DNA from 2 places in the Streptomyces sp. NPDC107471 genome. Region 2 is predicted to be linked to the other one. Evidence: riboswitches for the same ligand, from Rfam matches in the RefSeq annotation. Region 2 holds a riboswitch; the other holds the start of a gene.
What was found. Region 2 has a riboswitch for cyclic di-AMP ahead of ACZ66S_RS31490 (transglycosylase family protein). Riboswitches for the same ligand answer to the same signal wherever they lie in the genome.
Positions count from the first base shown of each region.

Region 1 (5,728 bases), on a different contig from region 2:
ACGGGCCGTTCGGACTCGGTGGCGTTCCTGCTGACCGAACCGCAGGAGAAGTTCTTCGAGGACCCCAACTTCAACGTCCTGCTGCGGGGTTGCACCGAGCGGCTCGCCCAGCACGACATCCCGCTGCTGCTGATGCTCGCCGAGAGCGACGACGACCGGCGCCGGCTGACCCGGTACATCACCTCGGGGCACGTCGACGGCGTGCTGCTGCTGTCCAACCACAGCGGCGACCCGGTCGCGGCCGAACTGCACGACGCCGGGATCCCGTTGGTGGTCTGCGGCAAGCCGATCGGGCGCGGCACCAAGGTGAGCTACGTGGCGGCCGCCGACCGGGAGGGCGCCCAGGACATGGTCCGCCATCTCCTCGCGGCCGGCCGCCGGCGCGTCGCCATGGTCACCGGGCCGCTGGACATGCCGGGCGGCCCCGACCGGCTGGCCGGCTACCGGGACATGCTCGCCGAGGCGGGCCTGCCCTACGACCCGGCACTCGTCGTCGAGGGCGACTTCCGGCGCAGCGGCGGCGAACGGGCGGCCCGCCGGCTGCTGGCCCAGGCCCCGGACATGGACGCGGTGTTCGTCGCCTCGGACCTCATGGCCCTGGGGGTCGTGGGCGTCCTTCAGCAGGCCGGGCGTTCGGTCCCGGACGACATCGCCGTCGGAGGCTTCGACGACTCCCCGGCGGCCACCGCGATCGCCCCCGCCCTCACCACCATGCGTCAGCCCTTCGACCGCATCAGCGCCGAGATGGTCCGCATGCTGCTCGCCCAGATCGCGGGCGAGGACACCGCCGGCGTGATCCTCCCGACCGAACTGGTGCTGCGGGACTCGGCCTGAGCGCTCCGCGGGCGAAGCCGCCCGGAACCGGAACTGCGGTCAACGGATGTGAAAGCAGCAGCCGTCCGGTTCGCGTCGAGTCGGAGGGGCCAACCATCCGTATTCTCTGATCATGGCCGCCTCCCCCGCATATTCACTCATCGCCACCGACCTGGACGGCACGCTGCTGCGCGCCGACGACACGCTCTCCGACCGGTCGTTGGCCGCGCTCGCGCGGGTGGCCGCGGGTGGGGCCCGGCATCTCGTCGTGACCGGACGGCCGGCGCCCAGAGTGCGCCCGCTGCTCGACGACCTCGGCAGCACGGGACTCGCGGTGTGCGGACAGGGCGCGCAGGTGTACGACGCCGGCGCGGACCGTCTGCTCTGGTCGGTGACCCTGGACCGGGAACTGGCCGAGACCGCACTCGGCAAGATCGAGGCGGAGGTGGGGCAGGTGTACGCGGCCGTGGACCAGGACGGTGTCGACGGGCTCACGCTCATCGAGCCGGGCTATCTGATGCCCCATCCGACGCTGCCCGCGGTGCGGGTCGGCCGGCGCGACGACCTGTGGTGCGAGCCGATCAGCAAGGTGCTGCTGCGCCACCCCTACCTGTCCGACGACGAGTTGGCGGGCACGGCGCGTTCGGTGGTGGGTTCGCTGGCGACGGTCACCATGTCGGGGCCCGGGACCGTCGAACTCCAGCCATGTGGTGTCACGAAGGCGACGGGTCTCGCGCTCGCGGCCGAACACCTGGGACTGGGGCCCGAGGTGACGATCGCCTTCGGGGACATGCCCAACGACATCCCCATGTTCGACTGGGCGGCCCACGGGGTGGCGATGGCCAACGCCCACCCCGAACTCAAGGCCGTGGCCGACGAGGTGACCTTGTCGAACGAGGACGACGGCATCGCCGTCGTCCTCGAAGGACTCTTCCCGCGGGCGTAGTTCCTAGTAGGCGCCGTACACGTTGTCGATGGAGCCGTACCGCTGGGCCGCGTAGTTGCAGGCCGCGGTGATGTTCGCGACCGGGTCGTACGGGTCCCACGAGGTGTTGGCCACGTGGTAGGCGGTGAAGGTCGGGTCGATCACCTGGAGCAGGCCCTTGGAGGGCGTGCCGGCGGCTGCGTTGGAGTCCCAGTTGTTGATGGCGTAGGGGTTGCCGGAGGACTCCCGGATGACGTTGCGGTAGATGCCGTCGTAGGAGCCGGGGATGCCGTGCTCCGCCATGACGGCGAGGGAGGCCCGGATCCAGCCGTCGAGGGTGTTGGGGTAGCCGAGCGTGGTCGCGGTCTGCAGGGTCGGGGTGGCCGCGGACGCGCTGGTCGCGCCGATGAGGGGCAGGGCCAGGACGGCGACTCCGGTCCCGGCGACGGCGAGCTTGCGGGCGAGACGGCTGGTGCGGGGACGGCGGTGCTGAGCGGCAGCGGGCATGGCGAAGTTCCTCTCCGTCGCCTGCGAGGTGAGCTGTCGGGTTCGGGCGGGAGCTGCCCGGCCATGCCTGCGAAAGGCATGACTTCACCCCAAGCCGTACCGGTATGTCCGAAGACAGCCGTTACGACGACTTACCTGGTTCCCCCGCTCCTGCCGTGGTTCTCGGTGGGTGTACGGGCGGTGGCAGGATTCGGCGTCCGCCCGACAGGCCGGGAACGTATGCGAGAGCACATGTCCGGAACAAGTGGCGAATTCACATGAGGTGCCTATTGACCTTGGTCGGAGGCATTTGCGGCGCTTGATCCTTTGCATTGGCCAAGCTTCAACTCGCGCACGGGAAAAGGCGGATCGAAAGATTCCGGATGTCCGCCGATCCGGCCGCCCAAGTGGGCCAAGTCACAGCCGAGCGCAAGAGGGGTAAAACGGTCAAGAAGTCTCAACTCGTGTTCAACCGGCCGTCCGTGGGATGTGCTTCTCCCACGTCCGGTGGAAGACCACCTCGCCGCCCTCGGTGCACACGACCTCGTCGGAGGTGACGAAGTTTGTCCCGTCACAGGTGATCTCGGAACGGGTCCGCACGGTCGTGTCCCAGCCGAGCTCGGGGCGGTGCAGCCGGATCGACCAGTCCGAGCGGGTGCGGGCGGACAGGGGGTCCTGCTCGTGGATCGTGTACGTCTCCAGCGTTTCCTCGGTGCACTCCAGGCCGTCGGGGTACACGCGCGTGCCGCCGTTCCGGGGGTCGGCCTCCAGCCGCCACTCGCCCCTGGCCACGTCACGGACGACCAGCAGGCCGGGGCGGGGTTCGTCCAGGGTGGCGGGGCTCCATCCGTCGGCGGCCGCGCCGTGGGCGGCCCCGGGCGGCCCGGACTGCTCCGGCTCCTCGAAGGCGATGTCCGCGTCCGTGTCACGCGCGCGTACCGGCAGTTCGAGGAAGCTCCCCGCCGGCTCCAGCGTGAACCCCGCCTGCGAGCCGGGCTGCGGCCAGATCCACGGCCAGTACGCGGAGGAGACCGCGAGCCGGATGCGATGGCCGGGCCGGAAGGCGTGCCCGGCGCCGCTCAGCTCGAAGGCCACCTCCTGGGTGGCCCCCGGCTCCCAGGGCACCGCCCGGTCCCGTCCCTGACGGGCCGACAGGTTCAGCGCGCCCCGCGTGACGAGCGTCGACGACCCGTCCGGGGCGACATCGCAGAGCCGGGCGACGACCTGCCCGCGCGACACCTCCGAGGTCACCCTGAGCCGCACCCCCGGCCGCCCGAGCACCCAGGTCTCCTCGCCCACCGCGAACTCGAAGCAGGCCGAACGGGCGTCCTCCTCCCGCTGGTCCGGCGGCAGGTCGGCGTCGTTGCCGCGCGGGAGGAAACGGCCGGCGTCCACGCCCGTGTGCTGCGGGGAGCGGACCAGGACGGGGGCGCCCTGGAGGCCGTACGCCACCGTCGTCACGGTGGGGGAGGGCCAGGCCGGCTCGCCGACCCAGCGGCCGGGCAGGGTGTCGTACACGGTGGCCGGGGGGTGGGAGTCGCTGACGTAGGCCCGCAGGAGGGGTTCGCGCAGGACGCCGGTGTCGATGCCCTTCAGGTGCTGGTCCCACCAGCGCAGGGTCTCCTGGAGGAAGCCGATCGCCGGGCCGGGCGGCCGGCCGCGGTCCGGGTACTGGTGGGACCACGGGCCGACGATCCCGCGGACGCGGTCGGGCGGGAGGTGCTCGACGAGCCGCAGGACGGTGTCGCGGTACGGGTCGTGCCAGCCGCCCACCGCGAGGACGGCCGCGTCGATCGCGCCGAGGTCCTCGCGGCCACCGTCGTCCCGCCCGTGGTCGTCGCGGGTCTGGTGGCCGAGCCAGGTGTGGACGAACGGGGCGAGCCCGTCGAGGCGGGCGAGCCACATCTCCCGCCAGGCGTCGCCCACATGGAGCGGATCCGGGGGACGGGAGGCGAAGGCGAGCAGCGTGGCCGCCCAGGCGTGCATGTCCACCGCCAGGACGGAACCACCCAGGTAGTGCGCGTCGTTGTCACAGCGGTCGGCGCTGGAGCAGACGGTGACGACCGCCTTGAGCGGTTCGGGTGCGAGAGCCGCGATCCGGAGACCGTCGTGGCCGCCCCAGGAGATGCCGATCATGCCGACCCGGCCGTCGCACCAGGGCTGCGCGGCCAGCCAGTGGACCACCTCGACCCCGTCGGCGATCTCGGTCGCCGAGTGCGGGTCGCCCGGCACGCCCCCGCTGTTGCCGTGCCCGCGGATGTCCACGCGCACGGAGGCGTAGCCGTGGCCCGCGTACCAGGGATGGCGCTGCCGGTCGCGGGGCGCGGTCCGGTCGGTGAGGCGGTACGGCAGGTATTCGAGGATCGCGGGTACCGGTTCCGGAGTGAGCGGCCGCCACACGCGCGCGTACAGCAGCGTCCCGTCCGGCATCGGGATGCGGACGTCGTCGTGGGTCGTCTCGTACGGGAAGGAGGTACGGATGCGCATCGGCGGGTCCCGTCCGTCTCAGGGCACCGGGTGCGGGGCGCGGCGCGGCCGGGGCGCGACGACCACGGGCGGGGCGGCGACCTCGGCTTCGGTTCGGGACACAGGGGGTACTTCCCTACAAGTCGATAGATATCCATCCTTTTCAGGTGATCAAAAACATACCGGCCGTGATCCGATACCGCCTGGCATGGACGGGGCGGGCGCTATCGGTGATCCAAAGGTGACCGGATACGCTGACTTGAGTGAGGGCAGCGACCTATCGACATTTCGCGTAACCGCCAGTAGACACCAGCAGACAGGAGACCCCTCGTGACCGTCGTCGGGCCGTTCGGGCTGAGCGTGCGGGACCAGGCTCTGGAAGCCGATGTCCAGGCCGGATTGGCGGCTGTCGAGGAGGGACTGCTCGAGGCCACCAAGAGCGAGGTCCCCTTCATCACGGAGGCCGCCCAGCACCTGGTGCGCGCGGGCGGAAAGCGCTTCCGGCCGCTGCTCGTGATGCTCGCCGCCCAGTTCGGCGACCGCTATGCGCCGGGCGTGGTGCCGTCGGCCGTGGTGGTGGAGCTGACCCACCTCGCGACGCTGTACCACGACGACGTCATGGACGAGGCCGAGGTCCGGCGGGGCGTCGACAGCGCCAACACCCGCTGGGGCAACTCGGTGGCCGTGCTGACCGGCGACTTCCTGTTCGCCCGCGCCTCGCACATCCTGGCCGACCTCGGGCCCGAGGCGGTCCGGGTGCAGTCGGAGGCGTTCGAGCGCCTGGTCACCGGCCAGATCCTGGAGACCGCCGGACCGCAGGACGGCCGGGACCCGGTCGAGCACTACCTGGACGTGCTCGGCGGCAAGACGGGCTCGCTCGTCGCCGTCTCGTGCCGCTTCGGGGCGATGATGTCGGGCGCCGACGAGACGGTCGTGGACGTGCTGACCCAGTACGGCGAGCGCCTCGGCGTCGCCTTCCAGCTCGCCGACGACGTCCTGGACATCGCCTCCGACTCCCACGAGTCCGGCAAGACCCCG
Region 1 covers NZ_JBVJPC010000002.1:848,217-853,944, reverse strand. The annotation lists gene ACZ66S_RS08820 (LacI family DNA-binding transcriptional regulator) at 1-834, shown strand, start outside; gene ACZ66S_RS08815 (HAD family hydrolase) at 947-1,759, shown strand; gene ACZ66S_RS08810 (transglycosylase SLT domain-containing protein) at 1,763-2,245, opposite strand; cyclic di-AMP (ydaO/yuaA leader) riboswitch at 2,249-2,423, opposite strand; gene ACZ66S_RS08805 (CocE/NonD family hydrolase) at 2,693-4,711, opposite strand; gene ACZ66S_RS08800 (polyprenyl synthetase family protein) at 5,021-5,728, shown strand, end outside.
Region 1: it holds a riboswitch for cyclic di-AMP, as region 2 does, so the genes downstream of both, ACZ66S_RS08810 (transglycosylase SLT domain-containing protein) here and ACZ66S_RS31490 (transglycosylase family protein) in region 2, are expected to answer to the same signal.

Region 2 (5,728 bases):
GGAGTTGACGGACGGTCTCATCGACGGGTTCGCGGCCGGGGGCAGCGCCGACCTCATTCACGAGTTCGCGTTCCCGCTCCCCATCTACGCGATCTGCGACCTGCTCGGTGTCCCGCGGGAGGATCAGGACGACTTCCGGGACTGGGCGGGCATGATGATCCGGCACGGCGGGGGGCCGCGGGGCGGTGTCGCGCGGTCCGTGAAGAAGATGCGCGGCTATCTCGCCGAGCTCATCCACCGCAAGCGGGAGGCGCTGCCGGACGAGCCCACCGCGGGCGAGGACCTCATCTCCGGGCTCATCCGGGCCTCCGACCACGGCGAGCACCTGACCGAGAACGAGGCCGCGGCCATGGCCTTCATCCTGCTGTTCGCGGGTTTCGAGACCACGGTGAACCTGATCGGCAACGGTGTGTACGCCCTTCTGACCCACCCTGAGCAGCGGCACGAGCTGCAGAGGTCCCTGGCCGGAGGGGAGAGGGGTCTGTTGGAGTCCGGGGTGGAGGAACTCCTGCGGTACGACGGGCCGGTCGAGCTGGCGACCTGGCGGTTCGCCACGCAGCCGCTGCGGATCGGTGGGCAGGACATCGCCGCCGGGGACCCGGTGCTCGTCGTGCTCGCGGCGGCGGACCGGGATCCGGAGCGGTTCGCCGACCCGGATGTGCTCGATCTGTCCCGCCGTGACAATCAGCACCTCGGTTACGGTCACGGCATCCACTACTGCCTCGGTGCCCCGCTCGCCCGGCTGGAGGGCCACACCGCGCTCGCCACCCTTCTCACCCGGCTACCGGACCTTCAACTCGCGGTAGATCCGGCTGATTTGCGGTGGCGTGGGGGACTCATCATGCGTGGACTGCGCACTTTGCCCGTGGAGTTCACGCCCGTCCGGTAATCGGCCGAAGGGTCCGGGGTATCCCGGCGGGAGGCCGCGTAAACATGACACGCCCTCAAGTCTGTGATCTTCACGTGATCTACGCGGCATTAACTTGTGACAAGTGATCGAATCCCTATACGTTCACGGACCAGCGCGGTCCCCGTATCACCCACCGCGCGGGTACTTGCTGTCTCGGGAAAGGTCCCCCCATGCTCTCCGGGAACGGTCGTCACCGTCGCCCCCGTCAGGCTCCGGCTCTCCTCGTGGCGGCCGGTGTGACGGGCTCCGCCATCGCGATCCCACTGCTCGGCGCGACCGGGGCGAGCGCGGCCACGGGCACCACGTGGGACCGGGTCGCGGAGTGCGAGAGCGGCGGCTCCTGGAGCGAGAACGACGGCAACGGCTACTACGGCGGCCTGCAGATGTCCCAGGAGAACTGGGAGAAGTACGGCGGCCTCGAGTACGCCGAGACCGCGGACCTGGCCAGCCGCAACCAGCAGATAGCCGTGGCCGAGAAGCTGCTCGCGGACCAGGGCATCGCCGCCTGGCCGACCTGTGGGCTGCTGGGCGGTCTCAGCAAGGACGCGAGTTCGGCCGATGTCGACACGGGTGTGGGGAGCGGTACGCCCTCGGCGTCGAGTTCGTCCGATTCGTCCGGTTCCGGATCTTCCTCCGGTTCCTCCGGTTCTTCCTCTTCATCCGGTTCCTCCAACTCGTCGGACTCCGAGGAGTCCTCGGGTCTGCTCGACGCGCTGGACGGTTCGTCCGCGACGCCCTCGCCGTCGGCCACCCCCTCCGGCGGTGACAGTTCGGCCAAGCCGGACAAAAAGAACGGTTCGGAGTCCGAGGGTTCCGCCAAGCAGGACGCACAGCCTTCCGACAGCTCGCCCGTGTTGAGCGCAGAAGAGGACGAAGCGGACAAGTCGTGGCAGGAGGGCAGTTCTTCGGCCCTCGTCGACGTCGGCGCCCTGGGTTCCGGCAAGCACCGCGGCGACAGTGTCGTGGAGAACACGACGAAGAGCACGGCCTCCTCCTCGACCGGCCGGCACGCCGCCACCTACACGGTCCAGGAGGGCGACTCCCTCGCCTCCATCGCCGACTCCCTTGGCCTCGACGGCGGATGGCGCGCGCTCTACGCCGAGAACAGGGACCGCATCGGGGCCGACCCGAGCAACATCTCCGCCGGTCAGACGCTCGACACAGGGGCGGAATAGGGTCGAAAAGACCTGAAAAACAACGGGAGTTCACGTCACGCTTCGCGCCGAATGTCCACTTTGGTGAAAGTGTGGGATGAGTCTCAGAAGCCCTGATCGTCTTTGAAATTCCGCCGAGCGCGTGTCTACGGTCGTGACCGCTCGGCAACCCGAGCCCCGTCTGTCGCAACGCCGAATCCTGCCAGCGGCCGTACGGGAACAGTCGTCGCGTCAAGCGCCGTAGGCAGGAGCGGGGGACCCAAGGTAAGCGCCGGACCCAGCAGTTCACGCTGGACCGGCTAGGGGTGAAGCCGTGCAAGGAGCCGCAAGGCGCCGAGCGCGACCGGGCAACTCAACCGGCCCGAACCCGACAGCTCACCTCGCAGGCGTCGGTGAGGGGATCGATCCATGCTGTTTTCCGGCAAGGGCAAGCACCGCCGTCCGTCCAAGGCCACCCGCGTCGCCGCGCTCGCCGGCGTCACCGGTGTCGCCATCGCCGCCCCGCTGATGGCGGCCGGCAGCGCCTCCGCCGCCACCGCCTCCGAGTGGGACGCCGTCGCCCAGTGCGAGTCCGGCGGCAACTGGTCCATCAACACCGGCAACGGCTACTACGGCGGCCTGCAGTTCTCGGCCTCCACCTGGGCCGCGTACGGCGGCACGCAGTACGCCGCGCAGGCCAACCAGGCCAGCAAGGCCCAGCAGATCGCCGTCGCCGAGAAGGTCCTCGCCTCCCAGGGCAAGGGTGCCTGGCCGGTCTGCGGCACGGGCCTGTCCAGCGCCGCCTACAACGGCGGCAGCAGCAGCTCGTCCTCCTCCAGCAGCTCCTCGAACACGAGCAGCCGTTCGACCGAGGAGCAGAGCGCCTCGCGTTCGACCGAGCGTCCGGCCGCCAAGAAGACCGTCACCACGCCGACCGGCAAGAAGGTCAAGAAGGGCGACGGCGAGTACAAGGTCGTCAAGGGTGACACCCTCAGCTCGATCGCCGAGAAGCACAAGGTCAAGGGCGGCTGGCAGAAGCTGTTCAAGCTGAACAAGGACATCATCGACGATGCCGACTTCATCTTTCCGGGCCAGCAGCTCCACCTGAAGTGACACCTGGCTGAACCACAGTGCCCTCACAGGCGTGGTCCTCATACTGAAGACCTCGTGAGGGTCACCCCCCCCGTCCCCACGGGCTCCCCGCTCCGGTGCGTGTTCCCCCGTACGCACCGGGGCGGGGCTTTTTCATGCGCGGGTACCGGCCCGTCTTTGTTCAGTTCGGAAACAATTTACTCTCGGTTCTGTCCATGGGTCGGTCCACACGGTCGCCGATCCCCCCGAGCCGGTTAGGCTCGGTCTCGCAGAACCCACCGCGGTCCCGGCGGACCGTGTCACATCCCAAGAAGGAGATGCTCGTGCCGTCCATCGACGTCGTCGTAGCCCGGGAAATCCTGGACTCCCGAGGCAACCCCACGGTCGAGGTCGAGGTCGGCCTCGACGACGGCAGCACCGGTCGTGCCGCCGTTCCGTCCGGCGCCTCCACGGGCGCCTTCGAGGCCATCGAGCTGCGCGACGGTGACCCGAACCGCTACTACGGCAAGGGTGTCGAGAAGGCCGTCCTGGCCGTCATCGAGCAGATCGGCCCGGAGCTCGTCGGCTACGACGCCACCGAGCAGCGTCTGATCGACCAGGCGATGTTCGACCTGGACGCCACCGACAACAAGGGCTCGCTCGGCGCCAACGCCATCCTCGGCGTCTCCCTCGCCGTCGCCCACGCCGCCTCCGAGGCCAGCGACCTCCCGCTCTTCCGCTACCTGGGCGGCCCGAACGCGCACCTGCTGCCCGTTCCGATGATGAACATCCTGAACGGCGGCTCGCACGCCGACTCCAACGTGGACATCCAGGAGTTCATGATCGCCCCGATCGGCGCGGAGTCCTTCTCCGAGGCGCTGCGCTGGGGCACCGAGGTCTACCACACCCTCAAGAAGGTCCTGAAGAGCAAGGGCCTGTCCACCGGCCTCGGCGACGAGGGCGGCTTCGCCCCGAACCTCGAGTCCAACCGCGCCGCCCTGGACCTCATCCTCGAAGCGATCAAGGAAGCCGGTTACATCCCCGGCGAGCAGGTCGCCCTGGCGCTCGACGTCGCCGCCTCCGAGTTCTACAAGGACGGCAAGTACCAGTTCGAGGGCAAGGACCGCTCCGCCGCCGAGATGACGGAGTACTACGAGGAGCTCGTGGCGGCCTACCCGCTCGTCTCCATCGAGGACCCGCTGTTCGAGGACGACTGGGCCGGCTGGAAGGTCCTCACCGACAAGCTGGGCGACAAGGTCCAGATCGTCGGCGACGACCTCTTCGTCACCAACCCGGAGCGCCTGGCCCGCGGCATCGAGGACGGCGCCGCCAACGCGCTGCTCGTCAAGGTGAACCAGATCGGCTCGCTCACCGAGACCCTCGACGCCGTCGAGCTCGCCCAGCGCAGCGGCTTCAAGTGCATGATGTCCCACCGCTCCGGCGAGACCGAGGACGTCACCATCGCCGACCTGGCCGTCGCCACCAACTGCGGCCAGATCAAGACCGGCGCCCCGGCCCGTTCCGAGCGCGTCGCCAAGTACAACCAGCTCCTGCGCATCGAGGAGATCCTCGACGACGCGGCGGTCTACGCCGGCCGCAGCGCCTTCCCGCGCTTCAAGGGCTGAGCACCGTAAAGGGCTGAGCAGCGTCAAGGGCTGCCCCCGGCAGGGCTAAGCCTTAGCCAGTCGTACGTACGTCCCCGTACCGGTCCCGTACCGTGTGCGGGGACGTACGCACGTAGAAGGGGAGGCGGAGAGCCGATGGCCGTGAAGGACCGGGACCGTTTCTCCACCACGACCAGGATCAGGCTGCTCGGCGAGCAGACCGCGGCCCGTGTCTACCGCTCCCAGACCAAACGGCAGGCGCGCCGCTCCCGGCTGACCGGCCGGGCCGCGCTGCTCGCCCTGGTGCTGTGCACGCTGGTGGTGGCGCTGGCGTACCCGATAAGGCAGTACGTCTCGCAGCGCGCCGAGATCGCCGATCTCCAGCAGGAGAAGGAGCGGGCCGCCGAGCGGGTCGAGAAGCTGCGCGACCTCAAGGCCCGCTGGCAGGACGACGCGTACGCGGAGCAGCAGATCCGGCAGCGGCTGCACTACGTGATGCCGGGGGAGACGGGGTTCATCGTCGTCGACCCGGACGCGGCGAAGCAGTCCCGCAGCGACCTGGGCGCGGCCGACCGGCCCTGGTACGCGAACGTCTGGGACGGGGTCGACAAGTCCGACGCCTCCGACCAGTGAACCGACCGACGGACCGATAGAAAGACAGGCATGGAAACGCCTCCGCCCTCCACTCCGCGTACCGAGCCGACCGACGCGGACGTAGCGGCCTTCAAGCAGCAGCTCGGCCGGCCGCCGCGCGGACTGCGCGCGATCGCGCACCGCTGCCCCTGCGGGCAGCCGGACGTGGTGGAGACGGCCCCCCGCCTCCCCGACGGCACGCCCTTCCCGACGACGTACTACCTGACGTGCCCGCGCGCCGCCTCGGCGATCGGCACCCTGGAGGCGAACGGCGTCATGAAGGAGATGACGGAGCGGCTGCAGACCGATCCGGAGCTCGCGAAGGCGTACCGGGCCGCGCACGAGGACTACCTCGCCCGCCGGGACGCCATCGAGGT
Region 2 covers NZ_JBVJPC010000010.1:259,917-265,644, forward strand. The annotation lists gene ACZ66S_RS31480 (cytochrome P450 family protein) at 1-889, shown strand, start outside; gene ACZ66S_RS31485 (transglycosylase family protein) at 1,081-2,085, shown strand; cyclic di-AMP (ydaO/yuaA leader) riboswitch at 2,291-2,468, shown strand; gene ACZ66S_RS31490 (transglycosylase family protein) at 2,473-3,156, shown strand; gene eno (phosphopyruvate hydratase) at 3,453-4,739, shown strand; gene ACZ66S_RS31500 (FtsB family cell division protein) at 4,875-5,351, shown strand; gene ACZ66S_RS31505 (DUF501 domain-containing protein) at 5,382-5,728, shown strand, end outside.